DNA from 4 places in the Sphingobium sp. R-21 genome. Region 3 is predicted to be linked to each of the others. Evidence: riboswitches for the same ligand, from Rfam matches in the RefSeq annotation. Region 3 holds a riboswitch; each other region holds the start of a gene.
What was found. A riboswitch is a leader RNA that binds a small molecule or an ion and turns the genes downstream of it on or off. The one in region 3 is predicted to bind cobalamin.
Positions count from the first base shown of each region.

Region 1: linked by a shared signal. The riboswitch ahead of ACN9MX_RS19855 (DUF1636 domain-containing protein) and the one ahead of ACN9MX_RS07550 (TonB-dependent receptor plug domain-containing protein) in region 3 are both predicted to bind cobalamin.
Region 2: linked by a shared signal. The riboswitch ahead of ACN9MX_RS06965 (TonB-dependent receptor) and the one ahead of ACN9MX_RS07550 (TonB-dependent receptor plug domain-containing protein) in region 3 are both predicted to bind cobalamin.
Region 4: linked by a shared signal. The riboswitch ahead of ACN9MX_RS20010 (HoxN/HupN/NixA family nickel/cobalt transporter) and the one ahead of ACN9MX_RS07550 (TonB-dependent receptor plug domain-containing protein) in region 3 are both predicted to bind cobalamin.

Region 1 covers NZ_CP184375.1:1,145,959-1,153,172, forward strand. Annotated here, with positions in the region: gene ilvD (dihydroxy-acid dehydratase) at 1-1,097, opposite strand, end outside; gene ACN9MX_RS19835 (LysR family transcriptional regulator) at 1,197-2,099, shown strand; gene ACN9MX_RS19840 (hypothetical protein) at 2,115-2,264, opposite strand; gene ACN9MX_RS19845 (acetyl-CoA C-acyltransferase) at 2,435-3,616, opposite strand; gene ACN9MX_RS19850 (MgtC/SapB family protein) at 3,771-4,286, opposite strand; cobalamin riboswitch at 4,614-4,803, shown strand; gene ACN9MX_RS19855 (DUF1636 domain-containing protein) at 4,996-5,403, shown strand; gene cobT (nicotinate-nucleotide--dimethylbenzimidazole phosphoribosyltransferase) at 5,400-6,416, shown strand; gene ACN9MX_RS19865 (histidine phosphatase family protein) at 6,413-6,976, shown strand; gene ACN9MX_RS19870 (adenosylcobinamide-GDP ribazoletransferase) at 6,973-7,214, shown strand, end outside.
Region 2 covers NZ_CP184374.1:1,474,358-1,481,571, forward strand. Annotated here, with positions in the region: gene ACN9MX_RS06950 (GNAT family N-acetyltransferase) at 1-194, shown strand, start outside; gene arsB (ACR3 family arsenite efflux transporter) at 200-1,228, shown strand; gene arsH (arsenical resistance protein ArsH) at 1,225-1,971, shown strand; cobalamin riboswitch at 2,226-2,467, shown strand; gene ACN9MX_RS06965 (TonB-dependent receptor) at 2,645-4,789, shown strand; gene ACN9MX_RS06970 (PepSY domain-containing protein) at 4,857-6,299, shown strand; tRNA gene ACN9MX_RS06975 (tRNA-Arg) at 6,353-6,429, opposite strand; gene ACN9MX_RS06980 (DUF1178 family protein) at 6,464-6,946, opposite strand; gene ACN9MX_RS06985 (carbon-nitrogen hydrolase family protein) at 6,943-7,214, opposite strand, start outside.
Region 3 covers NZ_CP184374.1:1,590,019-1,597,232, reverse strand. Annotated here, with positions in the region: gene ACN9MX_RS07570 (molybdopterin-dependent oxidoreductase) at 1-95, shown strand, start outside; gene cobA (uroporphyrinogen-III C-methyltransferase) at 82-876, shown strand; gene mobA (molybdenum cofactor guanylyltransferase) at 966-1,502, opposite strand; gene ACN9MX_RS07555 (threonine ammonia-lyase) at 1,502-2,485, opposite strand; cobalamin riboswitch at 2,569-2,782, shown strand; gene ACN9MX_RS07550 (TonB-dependent receptor plug domain-containing protein) at 2,952-4,766, shown strand; gene ACN9MX_RS07545 (ABC transporter substrate-binding protein) at 4,771-5,613, opposite strand; gene ACN9MX_RS07540 (iron ABC transporter permease) at 5,724-6,719, shown strand; gene ACN9MX_RS07535 (ABC transporter ATP-binding protein) at 6,713-7,214, shown strand, end outside.
Region 4 covers NZ_CP184375.1:1,181,588-1,188,801, forward strand. Annotated here, with positions in the region: gene cobN (cobaltochelatase subunit CobN) at 1-1,879, opposite strand, end outside; gene cobW (cobalamin biosynthesis protein CobW) at 1,879-2,919, opposite strand; gene ACN9MX_RS20010 (HoxN/HupN/NixA family nickel/cobalt transporter) at 2,916-4,007, opposite strand; cobalamin riboswitch at 4,161-4,388, opposite strand; gene ACN9MX_RS20015 (LysR substrate-binding domain-containing protein) at 4,507-5,442, opposite strand; gene ACN9MX_RS20020 (efflux RND transporter permease subunit) at 5,795-7,214, shown strand, end outside.

The DNA.
Region 1 (7,214 bases), on a different replicon from region 3:
ATGTCCCAACGATTGAGCGCGTCGCCCAGTGTCGGCGCATGGACGGTGGGCAGGCTAGCGTCGACCAGTCCGGCGCGCTCCAGTTCCCCCAGGATCGCCATGATGCCGCCAGCGCGATGGACATCCTCCATATGCACGTCGTTCTTGGCCGGCGCGACCTTGCAGAGGCAGGGAACGCGCCGGGACAGGCGATCGATGTCCGCCATGGTGAAATCCACCCCGCCTTCATAAGCGGCGGCGAGCAGGTGCAGCACCGTGTTCGTGGAACCGCCCATGGCAATGTCCAGGCTCATGGCGTTTTCGAACGCGGCGAAGGTAGCGATGTTGCGGGGCAGGGCCGACGCGTCGTCCTGCTCGTACCAGCGCTTGGCCAGATCGACGATGGTACGGCCTGCTTCCAGGAAGAGCTTTTCCCGGTCGGCATGGGTGGCGAGCGTCGATCCGTTGCCCGGCAGCGACAGCCCCAGCGCTTCGGTCAGGCAGTTCATCGAATTGGCGGTGAACATGCCGGAACAGGAACCGCAGGTCGGGCACGCCGACCGCTCGATCACCTTCACCTCCTCGTCAGTGTAGCTGTCGTCCGCCGCGACGACCATGGCGTCGACCAGGTCCAGCGCGACGATCTTGCCGCGCAGTTCGGTCTTGCCGGCCTCCATCGGGCCACCGGAAACGAAGATGGTCGGAATGTTGAGGCGCATGGCGGCCATCAGCATGCCCGGCGTGATCTTGTCGCAGTTGGAAATGCAGACCAGCGCGTCGGCGGTGTGGGCGTTCACCATATATTCGACGCTGTCCGCGATCAGATCCCGGCTGGGCAGCGAATAAAGCATGCCGTCATGACCCATCGCAATGCCGTCGTCGACCGCGATGGTGTTGAATTCCTTTGCGACGCCGCCCGCAGCCTCGATCTCCCGCGCGACGAGCTGGCCCAGATCCTTCAGGTGGACATGCCCGGGCACGAACTGCGTGAAGCTGTTGGCGATGGCGATGATGGGCTTGCCGAAATCCTCATCCTTCATGCCGGTGGCGCGCCAAAGGCCCCTCGCGCCCGCCATGTTGCGGCCGTGGGTGCTTGTGCGTGAACGATAATGCGGCATGGTCTGTCCTCGGTTTTTCTCCTGCCGTCATACGCTGTTGCGAGCAGGTTGTGAAATATATTGCAGCGATGCTATAAAGTCGCAGGATGAATGAATAAGATGGACCTGCGCCAGCTCAACCATTTCCTTGCCGTGGCAGAGGAATTGCATTTCGGTCGTGCCGCTGAGCGGCTGGGCATGACGCAGCCGCCACTCAGCCAGTCGATCATGGCATTGGAACGCGAACTGGGTGCGCCTCTCTTCATCCGGACAAAGCGTCAGGTGACGATGACTCCCTTCGGCCGCCAATGGCTGGAACATGTCCGGCCGGCGGTGGGCGCCGTGACCGATCTGGCTGCGGTGGCGCGCCACTTGCGGGCAGGGACGGTCGGGCGACTGGCCCTGTCCTTCGTCAGTTCGGCTGACTACAGCATTCTGCCTGAACTGGTGCGGCGCTATGCCCATGCCTTTCCAGAGGTGGACATGACACTGATGGAAGCGACGAGCGACGTTCAGGTGGAGGCGTTGGTCGAAGGGCGAACGGACGCGGGATTGCTGATCCCGCCTGCCTCGGGCCTGCCCGCCGCCATCGACTATCGCCCTTTGCTGAGAGAGCCGCTGGTGGCGGCCGTGCCGGAGAATTGGGCGGAGGACGGGCGCCTGCCGGTCAAGGACGGCAGGCTGGCCGGGGAGGACTGGCTTGACCAGCCGCTGCTGCTTTTCCCGCGGCATGTTTCGCCCACCTTCCACGACCTGGTCGTCGACCATTATCGGGCCAGGGGACGGGAACCCCATGTGCGCCAGCGGGCGATCCAGATGCAGACGATCATCAGCCTTGTGTCCGCCGAAATGGGAATGGCCCTGGTTCCCGCCTCGCTCCGCAATCTGGCGCGAACGGGCGTTCGCTACCTGCCGTTGGCGGACGAGGCGCCTGTGCTGGAAACGGGCCTGGCGTGGCGCGGGGCAGACGAGGCCCCGACGCTGCGCGCCCTTGTGCGGATCGCTCTGGGCCCGGACGGGTAGGATGGGAGACGACGCTCAGCCTGCCCTGGCAGCGAAAGCCGGGCTGGACAAGGGAAGCATCGGCGCCGTTTCCTGCAGTCGGGTCCTGACCATGACCAGCCTTTCATGGCCTGCGCGGACATTGGCGAAGTTCCTGCCCATCCAGGCGGGAACATGTTCGAGCATCGACTTGCTCCATGGCTCTGGTCACCGACTGAAGAGATAATCTCAATTGCGCGCAGGACGTTTCATGGCGCCGTGTTGCGCCATGGAAGCATTCAGAACCAGAGAGACATGGGTGAGGGCGCCGTCCTGATAGGCGGCGGCCGATCCTTCAATATTTCCTTCCCTCTCGCCTACAGGATTTCGAGAGCGACGGCGGTCGCTTCGCCGCCGCCGATGCAGAGCGCCGCAACACCCTTTTTCAGGCCTCTAGCCTTCAAGGCCGCCACCAGCGTGGCAATGATCCGCGCGCCGCTGGCACCGATGGGATGCCCCAGCGCGGTCGCGCCGCCATTGACGTTGATGCGGTCGTGCGGGATGTCGAGGTCGCGCATCGCGATCATCGCGACGGCGGCGAATGCCTCGTTGACTTCGTAGAGGTCGACCTCGCCAGAGGACCAGCCGGCCTTATCCAGTACCTTGCGGATCGCGAAAACCGGGGCCGTCGTGAACAGCGCGGGAGCATGGGCATGGGCTGCGGTGGCGACGATGCGCGCTTCTCTTGCGAGGCCCAGCTTCTCCGCGACGTCGGAACGGGTCAGCACCAGCGCGGCCGCGCCATCCGAGATGGAGGCAGAGGACGCCGCCGTGATCGCACCGTCCTTGGCAAAGGCAGGCTTCAGGGAAGGAATCTTCTCGGGCCTGGCATTGCCGGGCTGCTCGTCCTTGTCGACCTGGACTTCGCCGCCGCGCGTCCGGGCCGTCACCGGAACAACCTCCCCAGCGAAGGCGCCGCTGGCGATCGCGGCGTTGGCGCGAGCGAGGCTCTCAACCGCATAGGCGTCCATTTCCGCGCGCGTGAACTGATAGTCGCGGGCCGTATCCTCGGCAAAGGCGCCCATGGGCTTGCCGCGGTCATAGGCGTCCTCCAGCCCGTCCATCATCATCGTGTCGATGATCCGGTCATGGCCGATGCGCGCGCCGGAACGATGCTTGGGCAGGGCATAGGGGGCATTGGTCATGCTCTCCATGCCGCCCGCAATGACGATGTCCACGGTTCCCGCGCTCAGCGCTTCGGCGGCCATGATCGCCGCCTGCATGCCGGAACCGCACATCTTGTTGACGGTGGTCGCTTCGACGGACTGTGGAAGACCTGCGCCGAGCGCCGCCTGTCTGGCGGGCGCCTGCCCAAGCGCGGCGGGCAGGACGCAGCCCATATAGATGCGGTCAATGGCTTCCGGCGCGGCACCCGAACGCTCGACCGCCGCCTTTACCGCCACGGCGCCCAGTTCCGGCGCGGAAACGCCCGAAAGTGCGCCCTGAAAGCCACCCATCGGGGTCCGGGCATAGCCGGCGATGATGATATCCTTGCTCATTGCTCTTTCCTCAAGCGGTTCGGGAGCGGACCCTGCGCCATATCATGGCACGAATCGCAACAAGGGTTTCCGCCCACATCGCTTGTCTCTTCCCCTATCGCGACCATGCGCGCAACGTTGGGGGTCACTAAAGGCGGCGATGCGGAGGAGCCCTTCAGCCGTCACGCTTGGGGACTGCCGACCCCCGGCGATTGGGCATGGTGACGGAACCGCTTTCCGGATCGTCCGCCTTCTTCTCGCGCCGACCCATGCGCTTTTCGATCAGGAGGAGCAGGGACAGCAGGACCAGCGCGATCAGCGATCCTGCAAGCACGAGTACATATTGGCCGGCCCCTGCCGTGATTCCGACGGCTGCCGCCATCCACAGGCTGGCGGCCGTGGTCATGTTGCGCACATCGCCGCCGCGCACGAAGATGAGGCCGCCCGCAATGAAGCCGATTGCCTGGGCAAGACCCTGAACGACGCGGATCGGATCGCTGTCCTGATGGGCTTCCGCCAGTTCCAGTGCTGACAAAGTCAGCATCGCCGAACTCAGCGACACCAGTCCATGGGTACGCAGGCCCGCATCATGGCCGTGACGTTCCCGCTCAAATCCCAGCGCAAGGCCCAGCAGGGTTGCGAGCAAAAGGCGGACGAGCGTGGTACCGAAATCATTGGCCAGCATGGCCATAATACACGCGAAAGAGACTCGCCGTTCCATCCACGGCGACGAATTCGACAGGCCGCGTTCGCTATGGGATGTTAACGATCGTCGCTGTCGGAAGAAACATGTGCAATCAGGCCGTTGACCCGCATTTCATTTTCAGCCGTGCATGCGAACAACTGACAGAACCAATCCATCCATCGCGTCAGAATCGCCATGGTTCCTCTCCCTCTTTGCGTCCGATGATAGCAGTTCGGGCGAGTGAAGAGAAGTGTAACCATCGCAAATCGAGCGCAGGTGCGGACGTGTTAACTCTGTCCTTTTACGACCTTGCGATCGGGCGAATGCAGTCTTATCAGCGCCAGTGCGACAGGTTCCCCGTGAGGGGATGAAAAGGGAAGTCGGGTGGAACGCCCGCGCTGCCCCTGCAACTGTAAGCGGCGAGCGATCCAGCCATCGCGCCATTGGAACCAGAGGTTTCGAGAAGGCGGCCGGAAAGCGTCGACCCGCGAGCCAGGAGACCTGCCTGACGCGGTCGTTCTTCGGCCGGACAGGGTGTGCCGGACGAACGGGGATATCCTCGCCGAGCGACAGTCATCGCCTTGCCGGCGCGGCCGCGCAGGGGAGTTCTATCGCCTGCCCGATGCCGGCCAGTCCTCTCCCGCGCGGTTCCCGACAGGGCATATGCCGTCGGGGCTGGAGGATATGATATGACTTTTTCGCGGGGCCATCGCTGATGTTGCGGCCTGTGGAGCCTGGGGCTTCGGTGGTCGTTTGTTCGACCTGTCGCCTTTCGGCGGAACAACGGGAGGATGGAGCGGGGCGGCGGGGCGGCGCCCTGCTGGTGCAGGCGATGCAGAAGATACGCGACGGCGATCCCGCCTATGCGGGCATTGCCGTGCAGGACATGCCCTGCCTCTTCGCCTGCCAGCGCCACTGCACGGTGCATGTGCGCGGGACCGGCAAGGTCGGCTATGTGCTGGGCGATTTCGCCCCGGATGAGGACGCCGCGCGCGCGATCCTCGATTATGCCGTGCGCCATGCCGAAAGCGAAGAGGGCGTGGTGCGCTATGCCGACTGGCCGCAGGGCGTGAAGGGGCATTTCATCGTCCGGACGCCGCCCGAAGGCTTTGTCTGCTCATGATCCGGTTCAGCGACAGCACGGCCTTTGCCGCGGCGCTGAAGGATTTGCCGGCTCCGGAAGCAGAGTTCATCGATGCCGCAGCGGCGCGGCAGGCCATATTGACGAAGCCCGCCGGTTCCCTGGGGCGACTGGAGGAAATCGCCCTGTTCATGGCGGGCTGGCAGGGCCGGGAGCGGCCTGTGGCGGAGCGCCTCCGCGCCGCGATCTTCGCGGGCAATCATGGCGTGGCCGCGCGGGGGGTCAGCGCCTATCCCGCCGAGGTGACGGCGCAAATGGTGGCGAATTTCCATCATGGCGGAGCAGCGATCAATGCGCTGGCCCAGGCCTGCGGCGCGGAACTGACCGTGGTCGCGATCGAGTTGGACAGGCCGACAGGCGACATCTGTGTCGAGGCCGCCATGAGCGAGGCCGACTGCCTGGCCGCGATCAATGCGGGGGCGGCGGTGGTGGAAGCGGGGCTGGACCTGCTGCTGCTGGGCGAAATGGGCATTGCCAACAGCACGCCGGCCGCGGCGCTCTGCGCCCAGGCATTCGGCGGTCCGGCGGAGCATTGGATCGGGCGCGGCACGGGCGTGGACGGCGAGGGATTGATACGCAAGGCCGGTGCGGTGGAACGGGCACTCGCCGTGCATGGGGGGCAGTGCATCAATGCGTTCGAAACCCTGCGGCGATTGGGCGGGCGAGAGATCGCGGCGCTGGCCGGAGCGGTGTTGGCGGCGCGGATGCGGCGCGTTCCCGTGATGCTGGACGGGTTTATCTGTTGCGCGGCCGTCGCGCCGCTAGTGAGGGACAATCCGGCGATCACCGACCACTGCCTGGCGGCCCATCTGTCGGCGGAGGCGGGGCATCAGCGACTGCTGGCTGCGCTGGCCTTGGAACCTTTGCTGCGGCTCGACATGCGGCTGGGCGAGGGAAGCGGTGCGGCGGTAGCGGCGCAGATCGTCCGCTCCGCCCTTGCCGCGCATCAGGACATGGCGAGCTTTGCCGAAGCCGCGGTGGCCAGCGCCCTGTGAGCGCCTTTTCCCTCCATCTGATGCGGCATGGCGCGCCGCAGCTTGCCGGGCGTCTGCTCGGTCATCTGGACGCACCGCCGGAAACGGAGGGCATCGCCCTCTGCGTCGAGCGGGCGCGGGGGCTGGATTTCGCCCGACTGGTGACATCGGACCTCGCCAGAGCGCGAGTGCCGGGCGCCGTCATCGCGGCGGAGCGCGGAATCGAACACCGGGTGGATGCGCGCTGGCGGGAGTTGAATTTCGGGGATTGGGAGGGGACAGACCCGACGAGCCTTCCGGCGGACGACCTGGCGCGCTTTTGGGATGATCCGGATCGCTTCCCGCCGCCGGGTGGGGAAAGCTGGACTGGCCTCTGCACCCGGATCGGCGAGGCGCTGAGCGCATCTGGGGAGCCGGCGCTGGTGGTTTGCCATGCCGGGGCGATGCGGGCGGCGTTGGCCGTGCTGTGCGGCTTTGACGTGAGGCAGGGATGGGCGGTGGATCTGCCCTATGGCGCGATTTTGAGCCTGCGGGTTTGGCCGGAGAGCCGGTCGGCACAGATTATGGGCCTGATCACATGAAGCGGCTGGTCCTGGCCATGCAATTAATGACGCGCCTGCCATTGCCCGCCCTGAATGTGGATGAGCGGGACTTCGCGGCCGCGATCCGCTGGTTACCCGCAACCGGCATCGCGGTGGGCCTGATCGTGGCGGGCGGCGCCGGGCTGGGGATGCGGATCGATCCATGGGTGGGCGCTCTTTCCGGACTGGTGGCATGGGTCGCGGTGACCGGCGCGCTACATCTCGACGGACTGGGCGA
Region 2 (7,214 bases), 120 kb from region 3:
TCCGGCAGATGGTCGCCGTCATCGGCGGGGGTGAACCTGCCTCCGTAGCGCTCCACGCGTCCTGCGGTTTTGAGCATGTCGGTCGCCTCACCGGCATGGGCTGGAAGGCAGGCCGCTGGCTCGACACGGTTTACATGCAGCTTCCCTTGGGCGGCGGCATCGCGACCGCGCCGGCTGCTTCCGGGAAGGACTGACGACCATGTCGCTGTTCGAACGCTATCTCTCGCTGTGGGTGGCCCTGTGCATCGCGATCGGGATCGGTCTTGGCCATTTGCTCCCGAGCGCCTTCGAGACCATCGCAGCGCTGGAGATCGCCAACGTCAACCTCGTCGTTGCGGGGCTGATCTGGTTGATGATCATCCCGATGCTGCTGCGGGTCGATTTCGGCGCGCTGCATAGCCTTCGGCAACACTGGCGCGGTATCGGCGTCACCCTTGTGGTGAACTGGGCGATCAAGCCATTCTCGATGGCGCTGCTCGGGACGTTCTTCCTCCGCTATTTGTTCGTCCCGATGCTGCCGGCAGGCGCATCCTCGTCCTATATTGCGGGCCTGATCCTGCTGGCCGCAGCGCCATGCACGGCAATGGTCTTCGTCTGGTCGAACCTTGTCGACGGTGAGCCGAACTACACATTGAGCCAGGTGGCACTGAACGACTTGATCATGATCTTTGCCTTCGCACCGCTCGTCGGCCTGCTGTTGGGCGTGGCATCAATCACCGTGCCGTGGAACACACTGGCGCTGTCGGTGGGGCTCTACATCGTCGTCCCGGTTATCATCTCCCAACTGCTCCGCCGAGCGCTTCTTCGCGGCGGCGAGAAGGGACTTCAGCATTTCCTGTCCGCCATCAGCCCGATCAGCCTTGCCAGCCTGCTGCTGACGCTGGTGCTGCTGTTCGGCTTCCAGGGTGAGCAGATCATCCGGCAACCGCTGGTGATCGCGCTGATTGCCGTGCCGATCCTGTTTCAGGTCTATCTCAACGCCGGCATCGCCTACTGGCTCAGCCGCCGTTTCGGCGTGGCGTGGTGCGTCGCCGGCCCTTCGGCGCTGATCGGCGCCTCCAACTTCTTCGAACTGGCTGTGGCCGCCGCCATCAGCCTCTTTGGGCTCAGTTCCGGCGCCGCGCTGGCAACGGTCGTAGGCGTGCTGGTGGAAGTGCCGGTGATGCTGTCCATTGTCGCCTTGGTAAAGCGAACCCGTCCCTGGTATGAGAAAGCCATTGCCGCATGAGATTGCGTGAACTCACCGCCCCCGATCATCTGCCTGCCTTGGACAAGGCCTTTGCGCTGGCTCGTCCCGCCGCTGGCCTTGGCCCGGACCAGCCGCCTCTGCGCTTTCTACTGCTCTACGGCTCGCTGCGAGAGCGCTCCTTCTCTCGCCTCGCCGTGGAAGAGGCCGCCCGCCTGCTGCAATATTTCGGTGCTGAGACGCGGATCTTCGATCCCAGCGACCTGCCGCTGCCAGATCAGGTGGCGGGAGACGATCACCCTGCGGTGCATGAATTGCGCGAGCATGCGCTGTGGTCGGAAGGCATGGTCTGGTGCAGCCCGGAACGGCACGGCCAAATCAGCGGCATCATGAAGACGCAGATCGACCACCTGCCGCTCCAGATTCGCGGGATGCGGCCGACGCAAGGGCGGACGCTTGCAGTCATGCAGGTGTCCGGCGGCTCCCAATCGTTCAATGCCGTCAACACGCTGCGCCTGCTGGGTCGCTGGATGCGGATGTTCACGATCCCCAACCAGTCGTCGGTGGCGATGGCTTACAAGGAGTTCGACCAAGACGGCCGGATGCGGGCGTCGAGCTACTACGAGCGCATCGTCGATGTGATGGAGGAATTGGTCCGCTTTACGGTACTTATGCGACCGCATGCGGCGCAACTTGTGGATCGCTATTCCGAGCGCAAGGAAGCCGGAATTTCGGTTGATGCCGAGTCTGACCATTCGGCAGTCGCGATAGCGCCGCAATGTTGATTGACGGCTAGCAGCCCGGCACGGCGAAAATCAGGATCAGCAACCATGGCATCCGGCTGTACGACGGACTCAGCCGGGTTCTGGCCCATACTCGCGATATCCCGTGTCCTGTTGTCGCTGGTTAAGCGCCTGGTTCTCATGCGGATATCGGCCATCTCGCCTTGGCTCGGTCTCGCGGCGGCGTGAGATTAGGCTCTTGCGGAGCATTGACCCTCCCGCTAACGCACCTCTGCCCGGGACGATGGCTTCATCGTCCCGGGCATGATCGCGCCGGTGCCTCGAAAGAGGCTTAAAAGGGAACGCGGTGAGGATGGCTCCGGCCATCCAAATCCGGGGCTGTCCCTGCAACTGTAAGCGGCGAGCGCGATGCATATCGCTTCCTCCAGTGTGAGGAGGCAGCCACTGGACCGGACGCTAAATCCTGCGAGGTCTGGGAAGGCCGTGCATCAAGCTATGACCCGCGAGCCAGGAGACCTGCCAGCGTCTGGTCGCTCTTGCCCGGTCCAGGGGATGGCCAAGGCACGGTATCTTTCCGTTTGAGCGACGAACGGGCGGTGGAGGCCGCATCGGTTCGCGTGGCGGTCGCTCTATGGCGTCCGGCTGCTGACGTGCGCCGACCGTCGCTGGCGGCACGTCTCCACCCGAATGTCGCGTGACGCCGGGAAGACATGCAATGGAATGGAAAAATGTAGGATTTTGGCTGGCCACCGGGCTGGCCGCCACCACGACGCAGCAGGCCGGCGCGGAAACCGCCGCGGACAGCTCAGCCGAAATCATCGTGTCGGGCGTTCGGCCGGGAGCATTGCTCCAAGAGACGGAAACCGGATCGCGCCTGGGGCTGACCGCGCTCGAAACGCCAGCCAGCGTCGCACAGATTGATGGCGACGCGATCCGCGCTCGGGGCGATCTGGACATAATGTCGGCCGTAACCCGTGCACCGGGCGTCACCACCTCCGCCAATCCGGGCAATGGCGGCACGGCCCTGTCGCTGCGCGGCTTTTCCGGTCAGGGTTCAGTGCTGCAACTGGTTGATGGTGTCCGGCTGTTCCCGGTCGCGGGCACGATCACCTTCCCCACCGATCCGTGGAATGTCGAGCGGATCGAATTGCTGAACGGCCCCGCCTCCGTGCTCTACGGACAGGGCGCACTGGGCGGCGCGGTGAACATCATCACCAGATCCCCCAATGCCGAACGCACCGAATTTGACGCGGAAGCAGGATATGGCTCGCAGGATAGCTGGCGCGCGGCGGCAGGTGTCGGTGGACCGCTGGGCGAGATGCTCTCCTACCGGATCGACGCCAGCTACCGGGCGTCGGACGGGTATGTCGACCGTGGCCATTCCAAGAGCCTCGCGCTCTCGGGTGCGCTGCGCTTCCGGCCAAGCGACAGCTTCACGCTCACCCTGCGTAACGACTATGGCAATCAGCGGCCGATGGAATATTTCGGCACGCCACTGATCGACGGGGCGTTGGTGAAGGACAACCAGCGGCGCAACTATAATGTCGCCGACGCCAGCCTGCACTATCGCGACAATCGGACCACGCTGACCGCCGACTGGACGGTGGCCGAAGGCATCACCCTCTCCAACGCCGCCTATCGCCTTACCAGCAAGCGTCTGTTCAAAAATCTGGAGAGCTATTTCTACAATGACGACACCGGCTTGATCAACCGAATGGACAATCTGGGCATCTTCCATGACCAGACCCAATATGGCGATCAGGCGACCATCCGCATTAGCAAGCCGATTGCGGGCCTGAAAAACGATCTGGTCGTCGGCTTCGACGCCAATCTCATCAAGCTCACTTATTCCAATGATTTCGGATCGGACCCACAGGAGGATGCTGTCGATCCCTTCGACTTCGATCCGGGCCTGTTCTACGACACGCAGGGCATCGCGCCCCGCTATCGCACGCGGACCAACGAATATAGCTTCTTTGCCGAAGACCGCTTGGCGCTGACCGATCAGCTTTCGGTGGTCGCAGGCATCCGGCACGAGCGTGACAAGGTGCAACGCTGGAACATCGTCTATAACCCGGACGGCAGCACCAGCGAGGTCAATGCCTTTCCCAATGGTGCGACCAATCGGAAATTCCGCAACACCACTTGGCGGATCGGCGGCGTCTATCGGCCGACCTCCAATATCTCGTTCTATGGGCAATATTCGACCGGCGTAGATCCGCTCGGCACGCTGACCACCTTCACCACCAATGCGACCCAGTTCGCCTTCACCAACGCGACCGGCGATCAGGTCGAGGGCGGCATCAAGGCCATGTTCCTCGATGGCAAGGGCAGCGCCACTCTGGCGGCCTATCGTATCGTCAAGAAGAAGCTGGTGGCGCAGCAGACGCCGACTAGTCCCATAGAACAGATCGGCCAGCGGTCCGCCAAGGGTGTGGAGGCTTCGGTGACGCTGCAACTGACCGACCGCTTCGGCATCGACGCGAATGGCACAGTGCTGGACGCTAATTTCGATGACTTCATCAGCGGCGGCACCAGCTATACCGGCAACACGCCACCCAATGTGCCTGAAGTAGCGGCGAACCTGTCCGTCTATTGGGCGCCCATTGACGCGCTGCGGGCCAATGCCAGTTTGCGCTATGTCGGCCGGAGCTTCTCGGACAACGCCAACAGCCACCGGGTGCCGGGCTATGCCGTGGTGGATGCGGGGTTGACCTATGCGTTCACCCCCAATCTCGCGGCGAACCTGCGGGTCTATAATCTCTTTGACAAGGATTATGCGACCACCACCTATAATGACGAGCAGTGGATATTGGGCCGCCCCCGTTCCATCGACATTTCGGTGACGGCTCATTTCTGACGCACGCGCCCGGTGGCGTCATCGCGGCAAGCGATGGCTGTATCTGACCCATCGCTGGCTGGGCATAGTGACATGCCTGTTGCTGGCGATGTGGTTCCTGTCGGGCATCGTCATGATGTATGTGCCTTTCCCGTCGCTGACCCAGCAGGAGCGGCTGGCGGGATTGGCACCCATCGACTGGAAGCAGGTCCATGGGAGTGTTCAGGCCGACGCCGTGTTGCAACAAGGGTTGGACGGTCCCGTCTGGCTGCACGACGGGGCGGCGGCGGCAATGAGCGGGCGCGCCATCGCTCCTGTCACGGCTCGCCAGGCTGGCGGCATCGCTGCCGCGTTCGGCAAAGCGCCTGCCTCCGCCGTGGATCTGATCGAGCGGGATCAATGGACGGTTGGCAGCGGGTTTAACCGCTATCGGCCATTGTGGAAGGTGACGCTCGACCGGCCGGATGGGTTGGTCCTCTACATCGCATCGACCACCGGAACGGTGGTGCTGGACACGAACCGCACAGAGCGGTTCTGGAACTGGCTCGGATCGGTTCCCCACTGGATTTATCCGACCGTGCTGCGTCAGGACCAGCCACTGTGGAGGCAGGTGATCCTCTGGACCTCCGGGGCAAGCATCATAGGGGCGGTCAGCGGCATGTGGATCGGGGTGCTGCGTATGCGGCTGCGCCGCCGCTACAAGGGCGGGCGGATTTCGCCCTATCGCGGCTGGCAGCGGTGGCATCATGTCACGGGGTTGCTCGGCGGCACCCTGTTGGTCGCATGGATCGTCAGCGGCTGGCTCTCCGTCGATCCCAACCGCTGGTTCGCCAGCAAAGGTCTGAGCGATGCGGCTCGTGCCGCTTATGCCGGAGCAGGGATGCCCCCTGCGCTGGACTGGCAGCACGTCGGCAGCACACCAGAGGCTGCGGGCGCGCGTCAGATGCGGCTGATATGGACCGACAACACGCCTTTGCTGATCTTCTCCCGACCGGGTGGACAGGATGCGATCCTCGATGCGCGGAGCTTGAAGCCGGTGAAGCTCGAGCCACGCCGCCTGATCCGCACCGCCCATCGGCTGGTTCCCGACGCTCGGATGGAAGCGGCCGACTGGCTCACCAAGTCCGATGCCTATTGGTATGAAGCCAAGGGAAGCGTGGAATTGCCGGTGTTGCGCATCCGCTTCGCCGACATGAATGACAGTTGGGTCTATATCAGCCCCCGCACAGGCGAGGTGCTGCGCGACATGGACGCTCGCCGCCGCCTCTATCGCTGGCTGTTCGATGGGCTGCATCGCTGGGATTTCGATGTGCTCATCCGTCAACGGCCCCTTTGGGATATATGGATGTGGGTTTGGTTGATTGTCGGGGCAATCATCTCGGTGAGCGGCATTGTGATCGGGATGCGGCGCTTAGGGCGGCCAACCGACCGGCGAACGTCGGGCATTGGCCGCGCCGGCGTCGTTAGGCCAATCTGGTCTCCAATTGCGCCAGAGCCAAACACGCCCTCACAACCCACGGATAACGCGTGAGCAATTCGGGCCGCCGGCCGGTCTCCCGGACACTGGCGATTCCTGGAAAGAAGTGGTGCACCCGACGGGATTCGAACCCATGGCCCTCAGATTAGGAATCTGATGCTCTATCCTGCTGAGCTACGGGTGCCCGTCGACGGCTCTATTCTGCGAATGGGGCGCGGTCAATTCTTCGCTTCGGGGGGCAGCACCGGAAAAGGCAGTGGCGCGACCTCCACCCCTTCCGCCATCAGGGCGCGTGCCTCGTTGAGCGCCACTTCGCCATGGATGCTGGCGCGGTCCTGCTCGCCATAATGCATGGCACGGGCCTGTTCCGCGAAATCGCGCCCGACCCAGGTTGAATCCTCCAGCGCCTTTTGCTGCGCCTTGGCGAGCGCGAGCACCAATTCACGCATCTTCGCCTCTTCCCCGGCGCCCATGGCGATGGATGCATCATCGGAGGAAGCCGCCTGCGGCACGATTTCCGGGCGACTGTTGCCCTTGGGCGCGACGGCGGGGGCCATCACCGCCTTGCCCACATGTTCATCGCCGCAAAGCGGGCAGGTTAGCAGCCCTCGCGCCTTCTGATCCTCATAATCGGCGCTGGAACCGAACCATGCCTCGAACACATGTCCTTGGGATTCGCATTTAAGGTCGAAAACGATCACGATAGCGTAACATCCATGGGCAAGGATCGCCTGTTGGCGAGCGCAGGCACCCGCCCGCGGACGTCCTCTACGCGCGACAGGTCGATCTCTGCAAGAGCAAGGCCGGCTGGTTCACCCATGTCGAGCACGATGTCCCCCCATGGATCGACGACCAGGCTGTGTCCATATGTCTCGCGGCCGTCGGCATGGCGGCCCGTCTGCGCGGCGGCAACGACGAAGCAGCCCGCCTCTATGGCCCGCGCCCGCAGCAGGATGTGCCAGTGCGCCT
Region 3 (7,214 bases):
CGCTGGGCGCGGGCACCAATTGCGGGTCATGCCGCCCCGCGCTCGCCAATATCCTTGCCCAAAGCATGCAGGAGACGCTTCATGCAGCCGAATGAACTGCCCCAGGACCTGATCGCGCCCGGACAGGTCTGGCTGGTCGGCGCGGGGCCGGGTGATCCGGACCTGCTCACGCGCAAGGCGGAAAGGCTGATCGCCGCGGCAGAGGTCGTCTTCTACGACGCGCTGGTCGGGCCGGGCGTGATCGACCTCATTCCCCCGGGGGTGGAGCGCGTCAGCGTCGGCAAGCGTTCGGGCCGCCATTCCAGGGCGCAGGACAGCATCAACGACCTGCTGCTCGCGGCCGCCAGGGCGGGCAGGCGCGTCGTGCGCCTGAAGGGCGGCGACCCCTCGGTCTTTGGCCGATCGGCGGAAGAGATGGCGCATCTGGCGGAGGCGGGCGTTTCCGTGCGCATCTGCCCCGGCATCACCACGGCCAGCGCTGCGGCGGCGAGCGGCCATGCCTCGCTCACCCTGCGCGGCGTGGCGCGGGGGCTGACGCTGGTCACAGCGCATCTGAAGGCGGGCGAACCGCTGAAGCTGGATTGGGAAGCGCTGGCCCGTCCGGGCGGCACGATCGGCATCTATATGGGCCGGGCCGCGGCGGGCGAGATCAGCCATTGCCTGATCGCCGCCGGGCGCGATCCCGAAACGCCGGTGATGGTGGCAGTCAATGTCTCCCTGCCGACGGAACGGCTGATCCGGGGCAAGCTGTCGGCTCTGGCCTTCCTGGTGCGGACGATCAGCGACGAAGACCCGACGCTTCTGCTGATCGGGGAGGCGGTGGCCGGGACGCATGCGCCGGTGGAGACCATGGCGGCTGTAGCCCTGACCAAATAACGACCCGCGAAGCGGGATTCCCGTTCAAAGCCGGAACGGGATGCTTTCGCGGCTTGCCTCGTTCAGGTGCCTTGGCGGAAGCACTCCATTCATCGACTGTCCTTTGCCAGAGCCTGCAGATCCTCCGGCCGGTTGATGTTGGGCAGCACGAATTCGGGCCGGTCGATGATCCGGGCGCCGACCCGCTCCAGCCAGCCCCGGATCGATCTGTTATTGTCCTCCGCCAGATGGGCATCCAGTTCGCCCGCCAGCGAAGCGGGCCAGAATCCGGCCAGTTGCTGCCCCTTGAGGATGGCGGGTTCAGGGCCGATCAGGGCCTGCGCCAGGCCGTCCGGATAGGCGGGCACGTCGCACCCGGTCGTCAGCACGGCGTCATAACCCTGCGCCAGGGCATGATGCAGCGCCGCGTTGAGGCCGCCCAACGGCCCCATGTCCGCGGCGGGCCGATCCGCCAGCCCGATCATGCCCTCCACCTGCCGGCCGCATACCACGACGGTTTCGACATGGCGGCCGAGAGCCTCGACCGCATGCTCCAGCAGGGTGCGCCCCTCCAGCATCGCCTGCGCCTTGTCGCTGCCGAACCGGCTGGACCGCCCGCCAGCCAGCACTGCCCCCATCAGCCGCATCATGCGCCGCCGCCTATGATCCGGGCATAGCTGTCGGGATCGACATTGCTGCCTGAAATCACCACGACGCCGGCCCCTTCGGCAGGCGGAGCAATTCCGGCCAGCATGGCCGCCAGCGATGCGGCTCCGCCCGGCTCGACCACCAGCTTGAGCACGGAAAAGGCAAAGCGCATCGCGTCGCGCACCTGATCGTCGCTCACCGCCAGGCCCCCGGACAACAGCGCCTGGTTGATGGGAAAGGTCAGCGCTCCCGGCGTCGGAGACAGCAGCGCGTCGCAGATCGACCGCGCATCGGGCGACACGCTTTCCCGCTTGCCGCTGGCCAGGGACCGCGCCGTATCGTCGAACGCTTCCGGTTCCACCGCATGGATGTTGACCTCGGGCATGCGCGCCTTCACCGCCGTCGCGATCCCCGACACCATGCCGCCGCCGCCGCAATTGACCAGGATCTGGCCGATCTTCGCGCCAGCTTCGGCGGCCTGCTCCATGATCTCCAGCCCGATCGTGCCCTGGCCCGCCATGATGAAGGGATCGTCGAAGGACGGCACCAGCACCGCGCCCCTCTCGGTCGCCAGCCGCGTGGCGATCTCCTCCCGGTTATCGGTGAAGCGGTCATAGGCAACGACTTCGGCGCCCAGTGCCCGCGTGTTCGCCGTCTTGATCGCGGGCGCGTCGGCCGGCATCACGATCGTCGCCGCGATCCCCAGCAAGCGCGCCGCAAAGGCGACGCCCTGGGCATGATTGCCCGATGACCAGGCGACGACGCCTGCCTTTCGCTCCCCGGCGTCCAGCCGGGCCAGCCGGTTGTAGGCACCGCGGAACTTGAACGATCCGCTGTGCTGCGCGCCCTCGAACTTCACCAGCACCCGCCGGCCGCAGCGGGCGTTGAGCGCCGCATTTTCCAGCAGGGGGGTGCGGATGGCGGCGGGGGCGATGACCCGCGCCGCATCCTCGACATCGGCGGCGTTGATGGCGAACGACATGCAATCTCCTTCTGCGGCTGCCCCTTGGCATGGCCGCCGCTTTCCCTTATGGCGCCCGGCGCGGGCAGGGCAAAGCCCCTGCGCGCAAGGAAGATCGCGCCGGTGCCCGGAAGGGCTGAAAACGGGAATGCGGTGCGGACGGGAAGCCGTCCCAATCCGCGGCTGTCCCTGCAACTGTAAGCGGTGAGCGCGATGCACTTCGGCCCCCAGGGCCGGCCACTGGACGCAAGTCCGGGAAGGCGTGCATCGCCGCATTGACCCGCGAGCCAGGAGACCTGCCGACGCATGGTCGCTCTTGCCTTGGTCCAGGGTATGGCCACGGCACGGTGTTCTCCGTCTGAGCGACGAAGCGGCGCGGGGCCGCATCGGTGTGGGGGAGGGCGCGGGCGCCAGCCATTTTCCCCTGTCCGGCCGCATGAGCGGACGCCCTGAGCCATGTTGCATCGCGCTCAGGGGGAAGACAGACATGTTGAGGATTTCCGTTTCCATCGCCGCCTTGCTCGCGGCCGCACCTGCGCTGGCGGAGGATGAGATCATCGTCACCGCGCTGGGCATCGAACAGCCGCGCGACGAGGTCGGCCAGGCCGTCACCGTGATCGACGCCGACACCATCCGCACCCGCCAGAGCGTCAGCGTGGTCGACCTGCTGGCCACCACGCCGGGCGTGCGCTTCAACCGCAGCGGCAGCCTGGGCGGCGTGACCGGGGTTTCGTTGCGCGGCGCGGAAACGACGCAGACGCTGGTGCTGATCGACGGGGTCAAGGTCAACGACCCCAGCGGCATCGGCGACATGTACGATTTCGGCAATCTGCTGACCGGCAATATCCAGCGGATCGAGATTTTGCGCGGCTCCAACTCGATCGTCTACGGCAGCCAGGCGATCGGCGGCGTGGTCAACGTCATGACCGGAACGCCCGGCACCGGCTTTGCCGGCAATGCCTCCGTCGATTACGGCTACAGCAATACGCTGAACGCGAAGGCGGACGTTTCGGGCGGCAGCGGCATCGCGTCGGGCGGCGTCGGCATCGCCTATTTCAACACCGACGGCATTTCCTCCGCCGCCAGCGGCACCGAAAAGGACGGCTATGAGAATATCGCCGCCAATGCCAGGCTGAAGCTGTCCTTCACCGATACCCTCAACCTCGACCTGCGCGGCTATTATATCCATGCCGACCTGGATACCGACAATGGCGTGGTGGACAGCACCACGGACTCCTCGAAATCGGATCAATATGTCGGCTATGCGGGCCTCAACCTCGCGCTGTTCGACGGCAGGCTCACCAATCGGGCGGCCGTCACCTGGTTCCGCATCGACCGCGACTATACGTCCGCTTTCGGGCCTTATGCCTATTCCGGCACCAATTTGCGCTTCGAATATGAAGGGGTCTACCAGCCGGTCGATCAGGCGAAGCTGGTCTTCGGCTATGAACATGAGCGGCCCGACTATGATTTTTCCGGCTTCGGTTCCACCGAACGCCACAAGGCCGATATCGACAGCGTCTATGCGCTGGCCGTCGTCAAGCCCCTTGCCGGCCTGTCGCTGACCGGCGGCGTGCGGCATGACGATCACAGCCAGTTCGGCGGCGCGACGACCTTCGGCGCCAACGCCAACTACACGCCCAATGCCGGCGCGACCAATATCCGCATGAGCTATGGCGAGGGGTTCAAGGCGCCGTCGCTCTACCAGCTTTACGGCGCCGATGTCGGCAATGCCGGCCTGCGTCCCGAGCGGTCGAAAAGCTACGATATCGGTTTTGACCAGAGGCTCGACGGCGACCGGGCGATCCTCTCCGTCACGGCGTTCCGCCGCGATACCAGAAACCAGATCAACTATGATTATTCGATCGGCCTCTATGGCGGGTATAATAATCTCGACCGCACCCGCGCCAAGGGGGTGGAGGCGATGCTGACGCTGAGGCCGGTCGATGCGCTGACCGTCACGGCCGCCTACAGCCATGTCGATGCGCGCGACCGCAGTAGCGGCGCCCGGCTGCCCCGCCGCGCCCCCGACGCGGTCAGCGTTTCGGCGGATTATGTCTGGCCCTTCGGCCTGTCGACCGGCGCCACCGTGACGATGGTGGGCGACAGCTTCAACGACGCGACCAATCTGGTACGGCTGGACGGCTATGCGATAGCGAACATCCGGGCGTCTTTTCCGATCATGGAGAAGCTGGAAATCTATGGCCGCATCGACAATGTCACCGATGCGAAATACGCCACGGTCTATGGCTATGGCACCTATGGGCGATCGGCCTTCGGCGGCGTGCGTGTGCGCTTCTGACGGCTTATGGGCGCGGCGCGGCGTTGATCTGCGCCGCGCCCCTGCGCGCTGCGCCGTCAAGCTGCGCCGTGATGCTCCTCGCGGCGTCGACATAGGCGGGGCCGCCGCACACCGTCCACGCCTGGGGCACGCGGATGCGCGGAATGGCGCGCAATATCGGATGGTGCAGCATCTCCGTCCCCTGATCGACCACCTTCTCGCTCCCCGCCTCGACGATCAGCCAGTCCGGGCGGGCGGCGATCATCTCCTCCAGCGAAAGCTGCGACAGTGCCGGCTTGCCCAGCCTGGCCGCCAGGTTGACCAGGCCCACGCGCCGCATCAGGTCGTCGACCAGCGTGCCGGTGCCGGTCATATAGCCGCGCCGCTGATAATAGGCGGCGACGCCGCGATGCTTCGGGCGGGGCAGGGCGGCAAGATCCCGGTCCATGCGGGCGATCATCGCCTCGCCCCGTTCGGGATGGCCGACCGCGGCCGCCACTTGCCGGATCTGCGCCAGGATCATCGCATGGCTGTCCGCGCTCGCCAGTGCCAGGGTCCGCCATCGGCCCGGTGGCGCGCCGACCACGCTGTCGCCCGACGGAAAGCCGATCAGCAGGTCGGGGCGAAGCGCCAACACTTCCTCGGAAGGGCGTTTGAGGGTGCGGAAGGCGCGGGCCTTGCCGACCGCCGCCGACAGTTCCGGGTCATGTCCATAGGGGCTGAGCGCCGCGATCTGCGCCGGATCGGCCAGCGCGAGCACATATTGGTCGGCGCAGGTGTTGAGCGACACGATGCGTTTTGGCGGAACCGGCGCGGCGCCGGTCAGCGAAAGGGCGCAAAATGCGGCAAGGATCATTCTTCTGCGCACCCTGTGGCCCCTGTGCTGCGCCCCAACAAATCGTGCCTCGACACACTCCCTCGCGGGAGTAGGGAGCGCCTGGACAGATGCTGTAGCAAGCAGGGAGGAACGCGCAAGCCATGAGCGCCCGCCGCCACCCGTTGCTCATCCCCGCGCTGATCGCATCGGCCCTGCTCGCCGCGCTGGCTTCCCTCGCGCTTGGCGCCGTTCCGCTTTCTCCGGCCCGCATCCTCGCTGTCCTCGGCGGTGGCGGCGACGACGTCGCCCGCGCTATCCTTCTCGACCTGCGCCTGCCCCGCATGCTGCTGGGCCTGATCGTCGGCGCGATGCTCGGCCTGGCGGGCGCTGCGCTCCAGGGCTATCTGCGCAACCCGCTGGCCGAACCCTCGGTCTTGGGGGCGTCCAACTGCGCCGCGCTCGGCGCTGTCGGCGCGCTCTATTTCGGGCTGGCGCAGGCGCATCCGCTGGCGCTTCCCGCGCTCGCCATCATGACCGGCCTGATCGGCATTGGCGCGCTGTTCCTGCTCGCCGGCCCGGCGGAAAGTCCGCTCACGCTCATCCTCGCCGGCATCGCCATCGCGACGCTCGCGGGGGCGGGGATCAGCCTGTCGCTCAACCTGTCGCCCAACCCCTTCGCCGCCATGGAGATCATGAGCTGGCTGATGGGCAGCCTGGAAAACCGCGCCTATGGCCATGTCTGGATCGCGCTGCCCTGCGTCGCCATGGGCGCGGCGCTGCTGCTTGGCGACGGGCGGACGCTGGATGCGCTGACGCTGGGCGAGGATGGGGCGCAGGCGCTTGGCATCGATCTTCGCTGGGCGCGCATCCGCCTGATGCTGGGCGTCGCCATAGGCGTCGGCGGCGCCGTGGCGGTGTCAGGGGCGATAGGCTTTGTCGGCCTGATCGTGCCGCATCTGGTCCGACCGCTGACCGACCGCTCGCCCTCCGCCATTCTGCTGCCCTCGATGCTGGGCGGCGCGGTGCTGCTGACGCTGGCGGACATCGGCGTGCGGCTGATCCCTACCAGCAGCGAACTCAAGCTGGGGGTACTGACGGCGTTGCTGGGCGTTCCCGTGTTCCTGATGCACCTGATGCGGGAGCGGCGGCTATGGTGACGATCCGCGCGCAGGGACTTTCCGTCAGGCTGGGCCGGCATCCGGCGGTGAACGACGCCGACCTTCTGCTGGAGCCGGGGGAGCTGGTGGGCATCATCGGGCCCAATGGCGCCGGCAAATCCACCCTGATCCGGGCGCTGCTGGGGCTGGTCGGGCGGTCGGGCGGGACAGTCCTGATCGACGGCGACGACAGCGCGCGGCTCAGCCGGCGGGAGATCGCCCGGCGCATCGCCTATCTGCCGCAAGGACAGACGCTGCACTGGCCGCTGGCGGTGGAGCGGCTGGTGGCGCTGGGTCGATTGCCGCATCTGGGGCCGCTGTCGCGCCTTTCCGCGCAGGATGAGGCGCATGTCGACGCCGCCTTGACGCGGGCCGATGTACTGCATCTGAAAGGCAGGGTGGCGACCGAATTGTCGGGTGGCGAGCGCGCCCGCGTGCTGCTGGCCCGAGCGCTGGCGGTGGGCGCGCCTGCCCTGATTGCCGATGAACCCCTGG
Region 4 (7,214 bases), on a different replicon from region 3:
GCTCCTTGAGCGGACCATAGCTCTCGGCGCGCGTCAGCGGCGGCGTCAGATGATCGACGATGCACGCGCCGATGCGGCGCTTCGCCTGGGTGCCTTCGCCGGGGTCGTTGACGATGAACGGGTAGATTTGCGGAATCGGTCCGGCGCAGATTTCCGGGAAACAGCTTTCCGACAGGGCGACGGCCTTCCCCGGCAGCCATTCGAGATTGCCATGCTTGCCGACATGAACGACGGCATGCGCTCCAAACGCGTCGGCCAGCCAGATATGGAAGGCGAGATAGGCATGGGGCGGCGGCAGCGCCGGGTCGTGATAGCTGCTCCTGGGATCGATATGGTAGCCGCGGGAAGGCTGGACGGCGACGACGATGTTGCCGAAACGGTGCGCCGGCAGGTGGAAGGCGCCGTCGCGGAAAAAGGGATCGGCTTCGGGTGGACCCCAGCGGTCCTGGACGGCATTACGCGCCGCTTTGGGCAGCGCGGCGAAGGCCGCCTGATAGGCGCCGAGCGGCAGGCTGACCTCGCCGGGGCGATCCGGAGAGGCGTTGGTGACGGCGCCGGTCATGAGCTGCATCAGTGCGGTGCTGTCGGCGGGAGCAGTGCCCGTCCGGTAGCCCGCCTCCGACAGGGCCTTCAAGATGGCGGCGGCGCTTGCGGGCGTGTCCAGTCCGACGCCGTTGCCGATGCGGGCCTCGCTGTTGGGGTAGTTGGCCAGAACCATCGCGACCCGGCGCTCATTGGCTGGTAACCTTCTGAGTTTTGACCAGTTTGCAGTAAGTTGTGAAACAAAGCTTACACGATTTTCCAGAATATGAGGCGTCACGATGCCGCATTCCGTAAGCTCGTCGAACCGCGCCACAGCCTTGAAGGCGACGGCGCGCGTGAAGAGGCGACCGTCCACCTCCGGCAGGGCGATGTGCATCGCAAGATCGCGAGGGCCCAATCCCCGCGCGCTGGCCTCCCAATTGTCATGCTCGGCGCTGGCGAAGATCGTCTGGAGGATCGCGCAGTCCGCCAGCTCAAGGATCGAGGGCGTGCGCGGCTCTCCCGGCGCGCTGGCGGCAAAGGCGGTGGCGTTGAGGATGACGTCCGGCGGGGTTCCCGCCATCTGATGGCGCAGGAAATCCCTGGCAAATGGTTCGCGCAAGGCACGGACATGGACAGGAAGGACATTAAGGCCGGCGGCCTCCAGTCCCGCGATCATGCGGTCCACCGCATCCAGCGTACCGGCGATCAGCAGGGCACGGTAGAAGAGGAAAAGGGCGGTGGGCCGACCGGCCTGCCATCTGGCCTTGACCTGATCCAGGGTCGGGCGATCGTGACCAGGCAGGTAAAGGCCCGCATCGGCCACCGGGACGGGCGCATCGACGGCGCCCGCGTCGAAGCCGGCAAGATCAGCGGCCTTTCGCAGGAAAGCGATGGCATTGGCTATGCCGCCCTGCCGCAGATAGTCGCGCAGCAGACCGCAGCTTTCCGGGCCAACGGTCGAAGCGGCGCGCAATTCTGGATCATCTTCCCGATCATCGGCGATGGCGGCGAAGGCAATGCCTTTCTCCCGCGCGATATTTGCAATCTCATCAATGCCATAGGGCCAATAGCTCTTGCCCCCTAGCAGGATGACGCAGACGAATTTGGCATGGGCCACGACCTTCTCGACATACATGTCGACCGAATAGGGATGTTTTAGCTGGAGAAGGTTGGCGAGCCGGATGCGCGGCGCGCCTTCCCCCAGTTCCTGCGTGAGCGCATGGGCCGCGCTGGCGAAACAGGCCAGTTCGCTGTCCGCCACGGTCAGCAGCACGATGTCCCCCGGTGACTGGCCGAGGTCTATGGCTTCGTCGCCATTGGAGACGGTGCCGGGCGTGGCGGTCAGCAGATGCATCAGGCGGTCGCCATCCGGGCGCCGATTCCGGCCTCTATCGCGGCGCGGTCCATGCCGCGCTGGCCAATCACCACCAGCCGGGATCGGCGCGGCTCGCCGGCCTGCCAGTGCCGGTCGTAATGATGCTGGATGCGCGGACCGACCGCCTGAAGAACCAGGCGCGCCGGGCGCCCCTCAATGGCGAGGAAGCCCTTGACCCGCAATATGTCGTGCGCGGCGATGCTCTGCGCGAGCGCCGTCAGCAGCGGCTCTGGCCCGGCAAGTTCGCCCAGATCGACGACGAAGCTGTCAAAATCGTCATGGTCATGATCCTCCTCATCGTCATGGTGGGAGGGGCGTGCATCGATCTGGTCCTCCACGCCCGCGTCGAGACCGAGCAGGATAGCGGGATCAATCTCTCCCCTGGCGGTGCGGAGGATGCGGACGCCGGGTCGGATTTCCCGGGCCAGTTCCTGCTCCAACGCCACCAGGCGGTCCGGCTCCACCAGGTCGGTCTTGTTGAGCAGGACGAGGTCGGCACAGGCGAGTTGATCTTCGAACAATTCCTCGATCGGGCTGTCATGATCCAACGTGGGGTCCGCAGCACGGGCGGCCGCGAGCGCGACTTCGTCATGGGCGAAGCGGCCGGCGGCGAGCGCGTCGGCGTCGATCAAGGCGATGACGCCGTCGACCGTGGCCCGCGTCCGGATGTCGGGCCATTGGAACGCCTTCACCAGCGGCTTGGGCAGGGCAAGGCCGCTGGTCTCTATGATGATGTGATCAGGCGGGACAGGGCGATCGAGCAGTTTCTGCATGGTCGGCAGGAAATCGTCGGCCACGGTGCAGCAGATGCAGCCATTGGCCAGTTCGATGATGTCGTCATCCGGGCAGGCTTCGTCGCCGCACCCCTGAACCAGCGTGCCATCGACGCCCACATCCCCGAATTCATTGATGATAAGGGCCAGACGACGGCCGCCGGCATGCTGGATGAGGTGACGGATCAGCGTGGTCTTGCCGGCACCCAGAAAGCCGGTGATGACGGTTGCAGATACCTTTTTCATGCGGGATTTCCTTGCGGTTGGTGGCCAGCGGCGGGGATGAGTTCGATCTCGTCGAAGCCCTTCCAGCGATAGAAGGCCCAACTCGCCAGCCAGCAGGCGGCGAACAGGCCGATGATGATGAAGCCAAGGCTGTTGAAATGGGCGCCCAAATCGGCGGCGAGGGTCCAGATGCCGCCGCTGAGGCCGAGCTTGTCGCCCAGCAGCGCCGCCGCCTCGATCCCGCCGATCAGCAGCGCGACCAGAGCCGACATCAGCGTTATGGTGATATTATAGTAGAGTTTGCGGATCGGTTTCACGAACGCCCACTGATAGGCGCCCATCATCAGCGCGCCGTCCGTGGTGTCGATCAACGCCATCCCCACCGCAAAGAGCAGGGGGAAGATAAGGACGGTCGCGATGGAAAGGCCGCTGGCGGCCTGGCCGGCGGAAAGGCCCAGAATGGCAACCTCTGTCGCGGTATCGAAGCCCAGACCGAAAAGAAAGCCGAGCGGCGCCATGTGCCAGCTTCGCGTCACCAGCCGGAAAAGCGGGCGGAAAAGGTGCGACAGGAGACCCCGATTGCCCAGAAGAATGTCCATATCTTCATCGATATAGGCGCCACCCCTTCGAACATGATTGAAGGTCTTGAGCACGGATCGCAGGATGACCAGATTCATCGCCGCAATGGCAAGGAGGAAGGTCGCGGACACCAGCGTCGCAATGGTGCCGCCAATGGCTCCTGCGGCTTCGACGCGGCTGAGGGCATTGGCGGCGAATGCGATGAGGACAGCGGCGATCAGCACGATGCCGCTATGGCCGATGGCGAACCAGAAGCCGACCGTAAGGGGCCGCTGGCCGTCCTGCATCAGCTTGCGGGTCACATTGTCGATGGCGGCGATATGATCGGCGTCGACGGCATGGCGCAGGCCCAGGCTCCAGGCAAGCACCGCCGTACCGAGCATGACGGGATCGCCCGCGAAGATGGTGAAGGCCGCGATCCAGGCGGCCAGATTGGCGGCGATGAGACCGGCGAACATGCCGGTGGCGCGGCGACGCAGGCCGCCAGGAGGCGCCTGCATCGATGCCTGCGCATCGGAGGAAATGGTCATCGGACGGTATCCCGTCGGCGTCTGCGAAACCGGACGGAAACCGCCTTCATGCCGGACGGACGCTCTTGCGCCCGGCATGCGGACAGCAGCTCCCGCTGCGAGAAGCGTCGCTCAGACGGAGGACCGTGCCGCGGCCATCCCCTGGACCAAGGCAAGAGCGACCAGACGCAGGCAGGTTTCCTGGCTTGCGGGTCACGGCTCGGCGCATGGCCTTCCCAGGCCTCGCATGGTTTAGCGTCCGGCCCAGTGGCTGATCATCCGGCGCTCCGGAGGATCGCTATGCGTCTCGCTCACCGCTTACAGTTGCAGGGACAGCTGCGGATTCATCACCGCATTCCCTATTAAGCCCCTTGCGAGGGCACCGGCGCGATCATGAAGACCAACCGAAACCGATCTTCACGGCCGTGCATAGAGGCTGGGAAAAGAAATGGGAAGGGGCGCTTCATCGGCGCCTTCATCAGCGGTCGTTCCCTGATGAGGCATTGGGCGATGACCTCCGTCATGGCGCGGTGGCGCATCGGCTGTCGCTGGAGGTGATTCCGGTCGACCGGCATTCTTCGAGCAGGGTATCGAGGAACGCCAGGCCGGTGGGCGACAGTTCCCGATCGTGGATCAGCCAGAGCGAACTCATGACCGGCAAGTCGAACGGGCGGTTGACCACATTGTCAAGGTGCAGCCGCGCCATTGACAAGGGTATGACCGTAGGCCCGAACCCCGCCGAAACCAGGCCCAGCAGGGTGGCCAGGCTGCGGGCTTCATGGGAGATTTTGGGGACGAAGCCAGCCTCCGTGCAAAGGGCCCGGAAATGTTCCGTGAAGCCTGTGCCATTGGGTGCGCCGTACAGGACCAGCGGTTCATCGAAAAGGTCGGCAATCCGGGGTGGGGCCGCCCTTAGCGCCAGCGGATGATCCGCGCGCAGCGCCAGCACCATCTCTTCCTTGAGCAGGCATTGCGACAGCAAGCCATCAGACAGCGTCAATGCCGTGAAATCACGCAAGATTCCAAGATCGAGCTGGCGGCTGGCGACCCCCTCTATCTGTTCGTCGCGGCCCTGTTCGCGCAGGATCAGTTCGACGTCCGGATGGGCTTTGCGGAAGCGGTAGAGCGCGCGCGCGATCGGCGGCACGAAGGGTCCGGACGTAGTGAAACCCAGCCCCAGCCGCCCGATCTCCGCACGCTGCGCCATGCGCGCGATCTGTGCTGCGCGGTCGGCCTGGGCAAGCGTCCTGCGGGCTTCCGGCTCGAACAGCCGGCCCGCCTCCGTCAGGCGCACCTTGCGGCTGGTGCGATCGAACAGGCGGACGCCAAGCTCCTCCTCCAGGGCGCGGATTTGCTGGCTGAGCGGCGGCTGGGATATGCCGAGGCGAAGCGCGGCGCGGCCAAAATGCATCTCTTCAGCGACGCACAGGAAATAACGAAGGTGGCGCAGGTCCATATTATCATGTCGTCAAAGATATCGATCATGCCATATTATATATTAGACGTGGAATGTCCAAGGGCGCATGGGCGTTTTCGAATGCGGCGGTGTCCCATGACCGTCGGGCGGATGTGCGCGGGCTATGCCCCCTCATTGCCGCAGCACTCCGCCCATGGTCGGGGATGTCGTCGCATTCTTGGGCGCATTGTCAGGCAGGCCGGTCACGGACAATCGCCTGAAAATGCGAAAAAAAGATATGCGCATTTCCTGGCGCTGTTCGTCACTGTCCCAGAAGGCGAAAAATATATCCGGAGAGGTCGCGTTTCATGTGCGGCGGGGATCACCTGGCGGCGCTTGCGTGGAGTCGTGAATGATCGATATCGTCAAGGTTGCCCTGCATCGTCCGCTGACCTTCATCGTAATGGCAATCCTGATCGCGATCGGCGGGGTTCTGGCGGCCGTGCGCACCCCGGTCGACATCTTCCCCAACATCCGCATCCCGGTGGTGGCCGTTGCCTGGCAATATGCGGGCCTGTCGCCGGAGGACATGGCGAACCGCATCGTCAATCCCTATGAGCGGGTGCTGACGACGACGGTCAATGATATCGACCATATCGAGAGCCAGTCGCTTCAGGGTATCGGCGTCATCAAGATCTATTTCCAGCCGGGCGCCGACATCCGGACCGCCACGGCGCAGGTGACATCGGTGTCGCAGACCGTCCTGCGCCAGATGCCGCCGGGAATTACGCCACCGCTGATCCTGAACTATAGTGCGTCGACCGTTCCCATCCTCCAGCTTGCCCTGTCGGGAAAGGGGCTGTCGGAACAGCAATTGTTCGACATGGGCATGAACCAGGTCCGCCCGCCCCTGATCACGGTGCCCGGTCTTGCCATGCCATTCCCGTCCGGCGGCAAGCAGCGGCAGGTTCAGATTGACCTCAACCCGCTGGCGCTTCAATCGAAGGGTCTGTCGGCGCAGGATGTGGGCGCTGCCATCGCGGCGCAGAACCAGATCAACCCGGCCGGCTTCGTCAAGATCGGCGAAACGCAATATAGCGTGAAGTTGAACAACGCCCCGTCCTCCATAGAGGCTCTGAACGACCTGCCGGTCAAGGTCGTGAACGGCGCGACCATCACCATGCGGGACGTCGCGCATGTTCGCGACGGCAGCGGCCCGCAGCAGAATATCGTGCATGTCGAGGGCAGCCGGTCGGTGCTGCTGACCATCCTCAAGAACGGCGCGACCTCCACCCTGGCAATCGTGGACGGCGTCAAGCAGAAACTGCCGCAGATTGCCGCGGGCCTGCCCGACGCGCTCAAGATCCTGCCCATCGGCGACCAGTCGCTCTTCGTGAAGGCAGCCGTGGAAGGCGTCATCCATGAAGGCGCGATCGCCGCGGCGCTGACGTCGTTGATGATCCTGCTGTTCCTGGGATCCTGGCGTTCGACGGTGATCATCGCCCTGTCGATCCCGCTCGCCATATTGGCCGCTATCGCGGCGCTGGCGGCTTTCGGCCAGACGCTGAACGTCATGACGCTGGGCGGCCTGGCCCTGGCGGTCGGCATATTGGTCGACGATGCGACCGTGACCATAGAAAATATCAACTGGCATCTGGAACAGGGCAAGGGCGTGATCGAAGCCATATTGGACGGCGCGGCGCAGATCGTGACGCCAGCCTTCGTATCGCTGCTGTGCATATGCATCGTTTTCGTGCCGATGTTCTTCCTGCCCGGAGTTGCAGGCTTCCTGTTCGTGCCGATGGCCCTGTCCGTCGTATTCGCGATGATTG